Regions from separate parts of the Lelliottia jeotgali genome, predicted to be linked through region 1. Evidence: predicted binding sites of a transcription regulator. Region 1 holds the regulator's gene; the other holds the start of a gene.
The links. Region 1 encodes CRP, which controls carbon source genes, mostly activating them, when cyclic AMP is high. Its sites were predicted from a motif close to ATGTGANNNNNNTCACAT; they were not measured.
Positions count from the first base shown of each region.

Region 2: ydfZ (putative selenium delivery protein YdfZ) is a predicted target of CRP. The motif match lies at 3,592-3,609, and genes of this name have one in related genera.

Region 1 is NZ_JAENMQ010000015.1:19,978-25,103, forward strand. It holds gene mdcA (malonate decarboxylase subunit alpha) at 1-293, opposite strand, end outside; gene JBO43_RS20535 (hydrolase) at 573-1,595, shown strand; gene JBO43_RS20540 (YheU family protein) at 1,592-1,810, shown strand; gene JBO43_RS20545 (phosphoribulokinase) at 1,841-2,710, shown strand; gene JBO43_RS20550 (OsmC family protein) at 2,850-3,254, opposite strand; gene crp (cAMP-activated global transcriptional regulator CRP) at 3,562-4,194, shown strand; gene JBO43_RS20560 (YccS/YhfK family putative transporter) at 4,253-5,126, shown strand, end outside.
Region 2 is NZ_JAENMQ010000001.1:169,067-174,192, reverse strand. It holds gene dcp (peptidyl-dipeptidase Dcp) at 1-406, opposite strand, end outside; gene JBO43_RS00845 (hypothetical protein) at 674-931, shown strand; gene bamE (outer membrane protein assembly factor BamE domain-containing protein) at 1,013-1,318, shown strand; gene ydfG (bifunctional NADP-dependent 3-hydroxy acid dehydrogenase/3-hydroxypropionate dehydrogenase YdfG) at 1,420-2,166, shown strand; gene JBO43_RS00830 (GntR family transcriptional regulator) at 2,259-2,945, shown strand; gene JBO43_RS00825 (universal stress protein) at 2,987-3,418, opposite strand; gene ydfZ (putative selenium delivery protein YdfZ) at 3,704-3,907, shown strand; gene JBO43_RS00815 (mannitol dehydrogenase family protein) at 3,952-5,126, opposite strand, start outside.

The DNA of each region.
Region 1 (5,126 bases):
CCCTTTTCAAAGATGTCGAGATGTTCGCTGCGCCCGACGCTTGGCATGATCATATGCAGGTCGTGAACGATTTGCGGATTTACTTCGGCCAGAGAGCGGGACAGAAAATCGGCCTGCTTTTGGTTGTTGCCTTCCAGAACGACTTTGTCGCCCGGCGCAATCAGTTTTTCCAGCATGGCGACAAGATCGTCGGTTGGCAGAACCTTGCCTTGCACCGGGACAGAAGCCAGGCGGCGCGCTTTTTCAGTGCGTCGCGTGTTCCAGACACGGGCGGGTGTTTGCCCAGATAACATTATTAACCTCCTGATTCAGCACATCATTCTGATTTGCTTAACGCTGAACAAAGTGTGCGCCCTGGTGAGAAAGGCATCAATTAAGCGTAGAGTGGAATCATTAGCCTGAGAGTAATAATCGAGGTAAAGATTTGTGATCGAGATCAGTTCACATCGCGCGAAAAAATGTCAGAGGCGGCAGAAAGGGCTAAATCAGAGGTAAACGCCCCTCGTTTTCATAAACAGGGTACAATTCGGCAGGTATAGTAAATGGCTGACAAGAATTAACATTGCATCGTTATGACCCAAATTATTCCATCAGATTTCGAGATCGCAGGCGCTGAGAGCGCAGACTTCGTGCCCATGCGGGGCGTGGCGAACCCACACCTGCAGACCATGCTGCCGAGGCTGCTGCGCCGAAAACTGCAGTTTACGCCGCACTGGCAGCGTCTCGACCTGCCGGACGGTGATTTCGTGGATTTAGCCTGGAGCGAAGATCCTGAACAGGCTAAACATAAACCGCGTCTGGTGTTGTTTCACGGTCTGGAAGGCAGTCTCCACAGCCCGTATGCCCACGGCCTGATCCACGCGGCAAAAGAGCGTGGCTGGCTCGGCGTGGTGATGCATTTTCGCGGCTGTAGCGGTGAACCGAATCGTCGCGAGCGCATTTATCACTCCGGTGAAACCGAAGACGGCACTTGGTTTTTGCACTGGCTGAAGAACAGCTACGGCAGCGTGCCGACCGCCGCTGTGGGCTATTCCCTGGGTGGCAATATGCTCGCCTGCCTGCTGGCTAAAGAGAGCGACACGGTCCCACTGGATGCGGCGGTGATCGTCTCCGCGCCGTTTATGCTTGAGCAGTGCAGCTATCATATGGAAAAGGGCTTTTCACGCGTCTATCAGCGCTACCTGCTGAACTTACTCAAGGCTAACGCCGCACGTAAGCTGAAGGCCTATCCAGATACCCTGCCGATCAGCCTGCAACAGCTGAAGCGTATGCGTCGCCTGCGCGAGTTTGACGATATGATCACCTCGAAGATCCACGGCTTTGCTGACGCCATCGACTATTATCGTCAGTGTAGCGCCATGCCGTTGCTGAACCAGATAACCAAACCGACGCTGATCATCCATGCGAAGGACGATCCCTTTATGGATCATCACTCCATTCCCGCGCCGGAACATCTGCCTGCAAACGTGCAGTATCAACTGACGGAGCACGGCGGCCACGTCGGCTTTATCGGCGGCACGTTGCGCCGCCCGAAAATGTGGCTGGAGTCGCGCATCCCCGACTGGTTAACCCCTTTTCTGGAGAGAGTAAAATGATGATTCCCTGGCAGGATCTGGCTCCCGAAACGCTGGATAGCCTGATTGAAAGCTTTGTATTACGCGAAGGCACCGATTATGGTGAACATGAACGTTCGCTTGAACAAAAGGTCGCCGATGTAAAACGGCAGCTACAAAGTGGCGAGGTGTTGCTGGTGTGGTCAGAACTGCACGAAACCGTCAACATCATGCCGCGCAATCAGTTTCGCGGTTGATTGTTCCATCTTTCCAGTCAGGGAGTTGCTATGTCCGCCAGACATCCGGTTATTGCCGTCACGGGTTCGAGTGGTGCGGGAACCACGACCACCAGCCTCGCTTTTCGCAAGATCTTCGCGCAGCTCAATCTGCGTGCTGCCGAGGTTGAGGGCGATAGTTTTCATCGCTTCACCCGTCCTGAAATGGACATGGCTATCCGCAAGGCCCGCGATTTAGGCAAGCACATCAGCTATTTCGGGCCAGACGCCAACGACTTCGGCCTGCTGGAACAGACTTTCCAGGATTACGGACATACGGGTAAAGGTCAGTCACGCAAATATCTGCACACCTATGACGAAGCGGTGCCGTGGAATCAGGTGCCTGGTACCTTCACACCGTGGCAGCCGCTGCCGGAACCGACCGATGTGCTGTTTTATGAGGGATTACACGGTGGCGTGGTGACTCCGCAGCACGACGTGGCGCGCCACGTGGATTTGCTGGTCGGCGTGGTGCCGATTGTCAATCTGGAGTGGATTCAGAAGCTGACCCGCGACATGAGCGAGCGCGGCCATTCGCGCGAAGCGGTGATGGATTCGGTAGTGCGTTCGATGGAAGATTACATTAACTTCCTGACGCCGCAGTTTTCCCGCACTCATATCAACTTCCAGCGCGTTCCCACAGTGGACACGTCCAACCCGTTTGCGGCAAAAACGATCCCTTCGCTGGACGAGAGTTTTGTGGTGATCCACTTCCGCAATCTGGACGATATTGATTATCCGTGGCTGCTGGCGATGCTGCAGGGCTCGTTTATCTCGCACATCAATACGCTGGTGGTGCCGGGTGGCAAAATGGGGCTGGCGATGGAATTGATCATGATGCCGCTGGTGCAACGGCTGATGGAAGGCAAGAAGATCGCCTAAGGTCTGTTGCCGGATGGCGCTGCGCTTATCCGGCCTACATTCAGGCTTTTGTAGGCCCGGTAAGCGTCGCGCCATCGGGCAAAATACCGCAGATGTTGCCTTTGTAGGACGGGTTAGCGAATCGCCACCCGCCAACGAATCAGGCGTCAATCACTTCATACGAATGCGTAATCTTTACCGCTTTTTCCAGCATCAACGCCACAGAGCAGTACTTCTCCGCAGACAAATCTACCGCGCGGGACACCGCGGCATCCTTCAGCTCTTTACCGGTGACGATAAAATGCAAATTGATGTGCGTAAACAGACGTGGCGCTTCCTCACGACGTTCTGACGTCAGTTTCACTTCGCAGTCGGTCACATCGTGACGGCCTTTTTGCAGAATCGACACCACGTCGATCGCACTACATCCGCCAGCGGCCATCAGCACCACTTCCATCGGGCTTGGCGCTTTATCTCCGGAGTTACCGTCCATCAAAATCTGGTGCCCTGAAGCGGATTCGCCAAGGAACGTTAAACCTTCAACCCATTTCACACGCGCTTGCATTTTCATTAACTCCAAAGTTGCATTTTTCAGAACAGATTACGCGTGCGTTACAATTCTCGCAACGGAAGGCGACCTGCATCATGCTGAAGCGAGACACCAGGAGACACGCGGCTAAAGCTATGCTAAAACAGTCTCGATGCTACAGTAATACATTGACGTTACACATGTATGCAGAGGACATCAAACTTTACTGGCTGCAAACATTGTGACAGCCAACTTCCCAGGTACGGGTAAGAATTCGATTGCAACCCCAGAGTCAGGATGCGATTTTGACTCTGAGACAGCTTATAACAGAGGATAACAGCGCATGGTGCTTGGCAAACCGCAAACAGACCCGACTCTCGAATGGTTCTTGTCTCATTGCCACATTCATAAGTACCCATCGAAGAGCACGCTGATTCACCAGGGTGAAAAAGCGGAAACGTTGTATTACATCGTCAAAGGCTCGGTGGCAGTGCTGATCAAAGATGAAGAAGGGAAAGAGATGATCCTTTCTTATCTGAACCAGGGCGATTTCATCGGTGAACTGGGCCTGTTTGAAGAAGGCCAGGAACGTAGCGCCTGGGTGCGCGCAAAATCCGCATGTGAAGTCGCTGAGATCTCCTACAAGAAATTCCGCCAGCTGATCCAGGTCAACCCGGACATCCTGATGCGTCTTTCTTCGCAGATGGCTCGCCGCCTGCAGGTCACTTCCGAGAAAGTGGGCAACCTCGCTTTCCTCGACGTTACTGGCCGCATCGCGCAGACACTGCTGAACCTGGCGAAACAACCTGACGCCATGACCCACCCGGACGGTATGCAAATTAAAATTACCCGTCAGGAAATTGGTCAGATCGTCGGCTGTTCTCGTGAGACCGTTGGCCGTATCCTGAAAATGCTGGAAGATCAAAACCTGATCTCCGCCCACGGTAAAACAATCGTGGTTTACGGAACGCGTTAATTCCGGAAAAAACGGCGTGCCATCGCAAGGTGTCACGCCGTTTTTGTCTCTGACGATTATGTGGCGCAGGCTGATTTATCACCCGGAAGTTAACTACGCACTACGTCAAACCCTGGTGTTATGTCTTCCCGTGGCCATTGGTTTAGTCCTGGGCCATCTGCAACAGGGGCTGCTTTTTTCTCTTGTTCCTGCCTGCTGCAACATTGCCGGTCTGGATACTCCCCACAAACGTTTTTTCAAACGCCTGATTATCGGCGGCTGCCTGTTTGCCGGGTGTAGCCTCGCCGTACAGCTGCTGCTGGCCCGCGATATCCCGCTGCCTTTAATCCTGACCGTGCTGGCGATGACGCTGGGCGTCACGGCGGAGATCAGCGCACTTCACGCCCGCCTGCTGCCCGCTTCACTGATTGCAGCGATATTCACGCTGAGCCTCGCCGGGAATATGCCCGTCTGGGAGCCGCTGCTGATCTACGCCGCCGGCACGCTGTGGTACGGGCTTTTTAACTGGTTTTGGTTCTGGATGTGGCGGGAACAGCCGCTGCGAGAATCCCTGAGCCTGCTGTACGTTCAGCTCGCCGATTATTGCGAAGCGAAATACACCCTGCTGACCCAGCACGCAGACCCGGAAAAATCATTGCCGCCGCTGCTGTCGCGCCAGCAAAAAGTGGTCGATTTAATCAGCCAGTGTTACCAACAACTGCACATGCTGGCGGCCAATAAAAATCATGAATACAAACGCCTGCTGCGTACCTTCCAGGTCGGGCTGGATCTGCAGGAACATATCTCAGTCAGCTTGCATCATCCGCAGGAGGTGCAAAAACTGGTAGAGCGCAGCCACGCCGAAGCAGTGCTGCGCTGGAATGCCCAGACGGTCGCGACTCGCCTGCGCGTGTTGGCGGACGATATTCTTTATCACCGCTACCCGACCCGCT
Region 2 (5,126 bases), on a different contig from region 1:
CTTCCACCAACCGGCATGACTCAGCATCCAGCGATTTCCGCCCTTCCCACACGGCCTGCACGCGCGAAAACAGCGCGTCGTTGAGCCAGATATCGTTGGCTAATCCCGCCAGTTCGGTAGAAAAAGCTTCGTCCAGTTCCTGCAAATAGTCGTTGGTGTGCGCGGAGGTCATGGCGAAGAACACGCTGCTGACGCGCGAAAGCATCGCACCGCTTTTTTCCAGTGCCAAAACCGTGTTGGCAAAATCCGGCGCGGCGTAACTGGCAATAATGGCATCAATATCTGCGCGCTTCTGGCGCATCGCCTCATCAAATGCCGGACGATAATGGCAGTCTTCGATGACATCGAATCGAGGTGCCTGATAGGGTAATACGCTTACTTCAAATAACGGATTTGAAACCGACATCGTTGACTCCTGGGCACATAATTATCTCCCCAGAGTAGGACAGCCAGCGGCGTGCTGCAATCCCCATTAGGAGCAGATTTATTGCCATCAGATATTATGTCTCTCCTGATATTAATGTTTGCATGTTTAATTTCTGAACGGTTTCATTAATTTCAAATCATAAAAAGCGTGACGAAGATCAACACGACTTGTGAGTCAGGCATTAACCTAAACGCAAATTTACCCTTCGTCTTTTAATGTCGAAATACATTCGCTCTGGAGCTATTAATGAAAACCATTCTCTTTTTTATATCGTTACTCTGCCTGACTCCTGCCATAGCCGCTGAACAGCATTTCATTAAAAGTAATAATGCCAATGGGGAAATCCTTATTCTCGATGATAATTCCGTATGGCAGGTTGCCAGCTATGACACTATCACCAGCGGCTTGTGGCTACCGGCATCAGATGTGGTCGTCACCGATGATGAAGATAAAATTGTCAGCATTGAAGATGGCGAATCCGTCGATGTTCAGCGTATTCGCTAGCCTTCGGCAGGAAAGCATTCGATATTCTAATTTGATTTTTTAAACGTTCTAAATTTAATCCTTATCGTTACTGAGACAACAATGAAAAAAAATCTTTTAGCCAGTTTGGCGTTACTGCTGCTGGCAGGGTGTACCACTGGCGAAAAAATACATAATGTTCAGACGGGAATGACTAAGGCACAGGTCATCGACGTGTTAGGCACGCCTGATGGTGATGCGGTTGAAGGCAATAAAGAACAGATCCAGTATAGCAATCGCCTGGCATCCGGATGGGGTTGGGATAAAGGCGACTATTACGTCACTTTTGTCGACGGAAAAGTCGTTCAGTATGGCAGCGGCCAAATTCGTAGCGCGGGAGCCCCTGTTACAGGAATCGTCGTCTTTTAGTGCCCTCTCCACGTTCATTTAGCGATACAAAAGTTGCCTTAACGACGTGCCAGATGGCGTGCTATGGTTGTACAACACAAAAAGCGTTGAGGAACAGTGAGATGATCGTATTAGTTACCGGGGCAACGGCGGGTTTTGGTGAAAGCATCACGCGTCGCTTCGTCGCCAACGGCCATAAAGTGATTGCAACAGGTCGCCGTCAGGAGCGTTTGCAGGAGCTGAAGGATGAGCTTGGCGACAGCATTTTGACCGCACAACTCGACGTGCGTAATCGTGCGGCCATTGAAGAGATGCTGGCTAACCTGCCCGCAGAATGGCGTGCCATTGATTTACTGGTCAACAACGCCGGTCTGGCGCTGGGGATGGAGCCTGCGCATAAAGCCAGCGTCGAAGACTGGGAAAACATGATCGACACCAACAACAAAGGGCTGGTGTACATGACCCGCGCGGTGCTGCCGGGCATGGTCGAGCGTAACCGCGGTCATATCATTAATATCGGCTCGACCGCCGGAAGCTGGCCTTACGCAGGTGGAAACGTGTACGGCGCAACCAAAGCTTTTGTGCGTCAGTTCAGCCTGAATCTGCGTACCGATCTGCACGGCACGGCGATCCGCGTGACGGATATTGAGCCGGGTCTGGTCGGCGGGACCGAGTTTTCCAACGTGCGTTTCAAAGGCGATGACGCGAAAGCAGGCAAAACCTATGAAAACACCGAGGCTCTGACCCCGGAAGATGTGACCGAAACCGTCTGGTGGGTCGCGACGCTGCCAAAACACGTCAACATTAACACCGTCGAAATGATGCCAGTCAGCCAGAGCTTTGCCGGATTAAGCGTGCATCGCGGCTGATTATTTCCCTGCCCGGCCTGCGGGTCGGGTCTGGGATGACCGGTAAAAGAATGGTAGTATTGAAGTGTTAACTCTTTGAGAAATCACATCCAATGGCCGCCGAATCGCAACTGAATCCTACCCAGCCTGTTAATCAGCAAATTTACCGCATTTTGCGACGTGATATCGTCCATTGTCTGATCCCGCCTGGTACACCGCTCTCTGAAAAAGAGGTCTCGGTGCGTTTTGACGTATCGCGTCAGCCGGTGCGCGAAGCATTCATTAAACTTGCCGAAAACGGTCTGATTCAAATTCGCCCGCAGCGCGGCAGCTACGTGAATAAAATATCCCTTTCGCAGGTGCGTAACGGCTGTTTTGTCCGCCAGGCGATTGAATGCGCGGTGGTGCGTCGTGCGGCTTCTCTGATTGACGAAAATCAGTGCTATTTGCTGGAACAGAATCTCCACCAGCAGCGCATTGCGATTGAACGCAAACAGCTGAATGACTTTTTCCAGCTCGACGATGAGTTTCATCAGAAACTGGCGCAAATTGCCGACTGTCAACTGGCGTGGGATACCATTGAAAATATCAAAGCCACGATGGACCGCGTGCGCTATATGAGCCTCGATCACGTCTCGCCACCGGAAATGCTGTTGCGTCAGCACCATGATATTTTCGCCGCACTGGAAAAGCGTGACGTTGATGCCGTCGACAAAGCGATGACCGTGCATTTGCAAGAAATTGGCGAGTCGGTGCAGCTTATTCGCCAGGAAAACAGCGACTGGTTTACAGAAGATTAATATTAAGCGCCTCCCTTCCCAACAGGGAGGCGCTTAAATAATTAGCGTACCACTAAGACAGGTATTTTGGCGTAGCGAATAACCGATTCCGCGTTTGAGCCAAGCAGATGGCTGGACATTCCCGGCGTCTTCGAACCGATAACAATTACCTCGTAATCCTCTTTATTACTCATGCTGATGATTTCATCGCGAACATTACCGAAGCGCACCTCAGTGTGAATATTCTCCGGCGCGATATCAAATAAACGCTTTAATTCATTCATCTTTTTCTCTGACTCGGTGACCATGTAGGCTTCGAACTTTTTGATGTCAGAGTTAAACCCGCGAAGCAACGAGCGGCTGCTGATGGGCAGGATGTTCAGCAAGGTGATGGTCGCGTTATCCGCTTTCGCCAGAAACTCCGCATGACGCACCGCTTTATCACTGAGGTTCATTTCAAATACGTCTACAGGCATTAATATTTTCTTGTACATAAGCCCTTCCTTATTCCAAATAAAATAATGAGTTATCTGACTTAAGAGTGACATGGCTACTTGAAACGAAGGCTAAACCGTTCAGTGGCGAAACTATCAATAAATGAAAACAATTGTCCGTTTTGTCAATTTGCGTCTGAACCGCCCAATGGCAATAAAATGCAGACAAAAAAGTGTGAGCTTGATCAAAAACAAAAAAATGTGAACGCAACAGGCGTATTTATATTCTCCCGTCAGCGGCAGGAATAACAGGGCCGTGATGTGTAGAGAAGAGGAGAAATAACCATGATGACGTATGACCGCAACCGTAACGCAATTACCACTGGCAGCCGTGTGATGATTAACGGCACCGGGCGCACAGGGACTGTCCGTGCAATTCACGCTCAGGGGCTGGACGCCGCGCAGGTTCGCCGCAGTAAAACGGTAGAAGTGGAAGGTTGTGAAGGCAAGTTCGAACCGATTGAACTGATTCGCTTAGGAATGCACTAACAGGCCTAATGACATGCCGCCGCAAACGGCGGCATGATACGTGTTTATTTCGAAGCGAGAGTTTGTGCCACCGTCGCTTTCGCGCCCTGCTCCAGCAACATTTTATACGCGCCCATCACCGCATCCACAAAGCGGGCTTCCAGCGGTAATCCGTTACCGAAAATCGCCTCGATACCCAACAGCGCTTTCACCCGGCTTTCGCCTTCGGCACTACCCTTGACCGCCGCCTGAAGGGTGGACAGCAGCGGATCGCAGACTTCGATCGCGTTTCCACTTTCATCCACGCCGCCGACATAACGCATCCATCCTGCTACGCCCAGCGCCAGCAGCGGGAAACTGCGCTGATGCGCCAGATGCCAGCGTACAGAATCGAGCATACGCTGCGGTAACTTCTGGCTGCCGTCCATCGCGATTTGCCAGGTGCGATGACGCAGCGCCGGATTGCTGTAGCGCGCAATCAGCAGATCGGCGTAACGCCCCAGATCAACACCTTTTACCTTCAGGGTTGGCGCTTGTTCATTGAGCATCAGCGCATGAGCGGCCTGACGATAATTTTCGTCTTCCATGCAGTCGTTGATGTGCTGATAACCCGCCAGATAGCCGAGATACGCCAGGAAAGAGTGGCTGCCGTTAAGCATACGCAGCTTCATCTCTTCAAACGGAATCACATCTGCCACCAGCTCTGCGCCTGCTTTTTCCCACTCAGGACGCCCGGCAACAAAGTTATCTTCTACTACCCACTGACGGAATGGTTCGCAGGCCACGCCCGCAGGATCGCGCACGCCAGTTAACTGTTCGATTTTATCCAGCGTTTCCGGCGTCACTGCCGGCACAATACGATCGACCATCGTCGACGGGAACGTGACGTTCGCTTCAATCCAGTCTGCCAGTTCGCTGTTTACCGCTCGCGCATACGCGCAGGTGACGTTACGCAAGACATGGCCGTTTTCCGGTATGTTGTCGCAAGACATGACGCTGAAAGCCGGTAAACCCGCCGCTTTACGACGCGCCAGCGCTTCTACCACCACGCCCGGCGCAGATTTTGGCTGATGCGGATTTTGCAGATCGGCGGCGATCAGCGGGTTATCGAGCATAAGTTGCCCGGTCGCAGGCGCATGGCAGTAACCTTTTTCGGTGATGGTCAGCGAAACAATCGCCACCTGCGGCTCGCACATGGCAGCCAGCACGGTCTCCAGACCATCAACCTGCGCATGAAGCG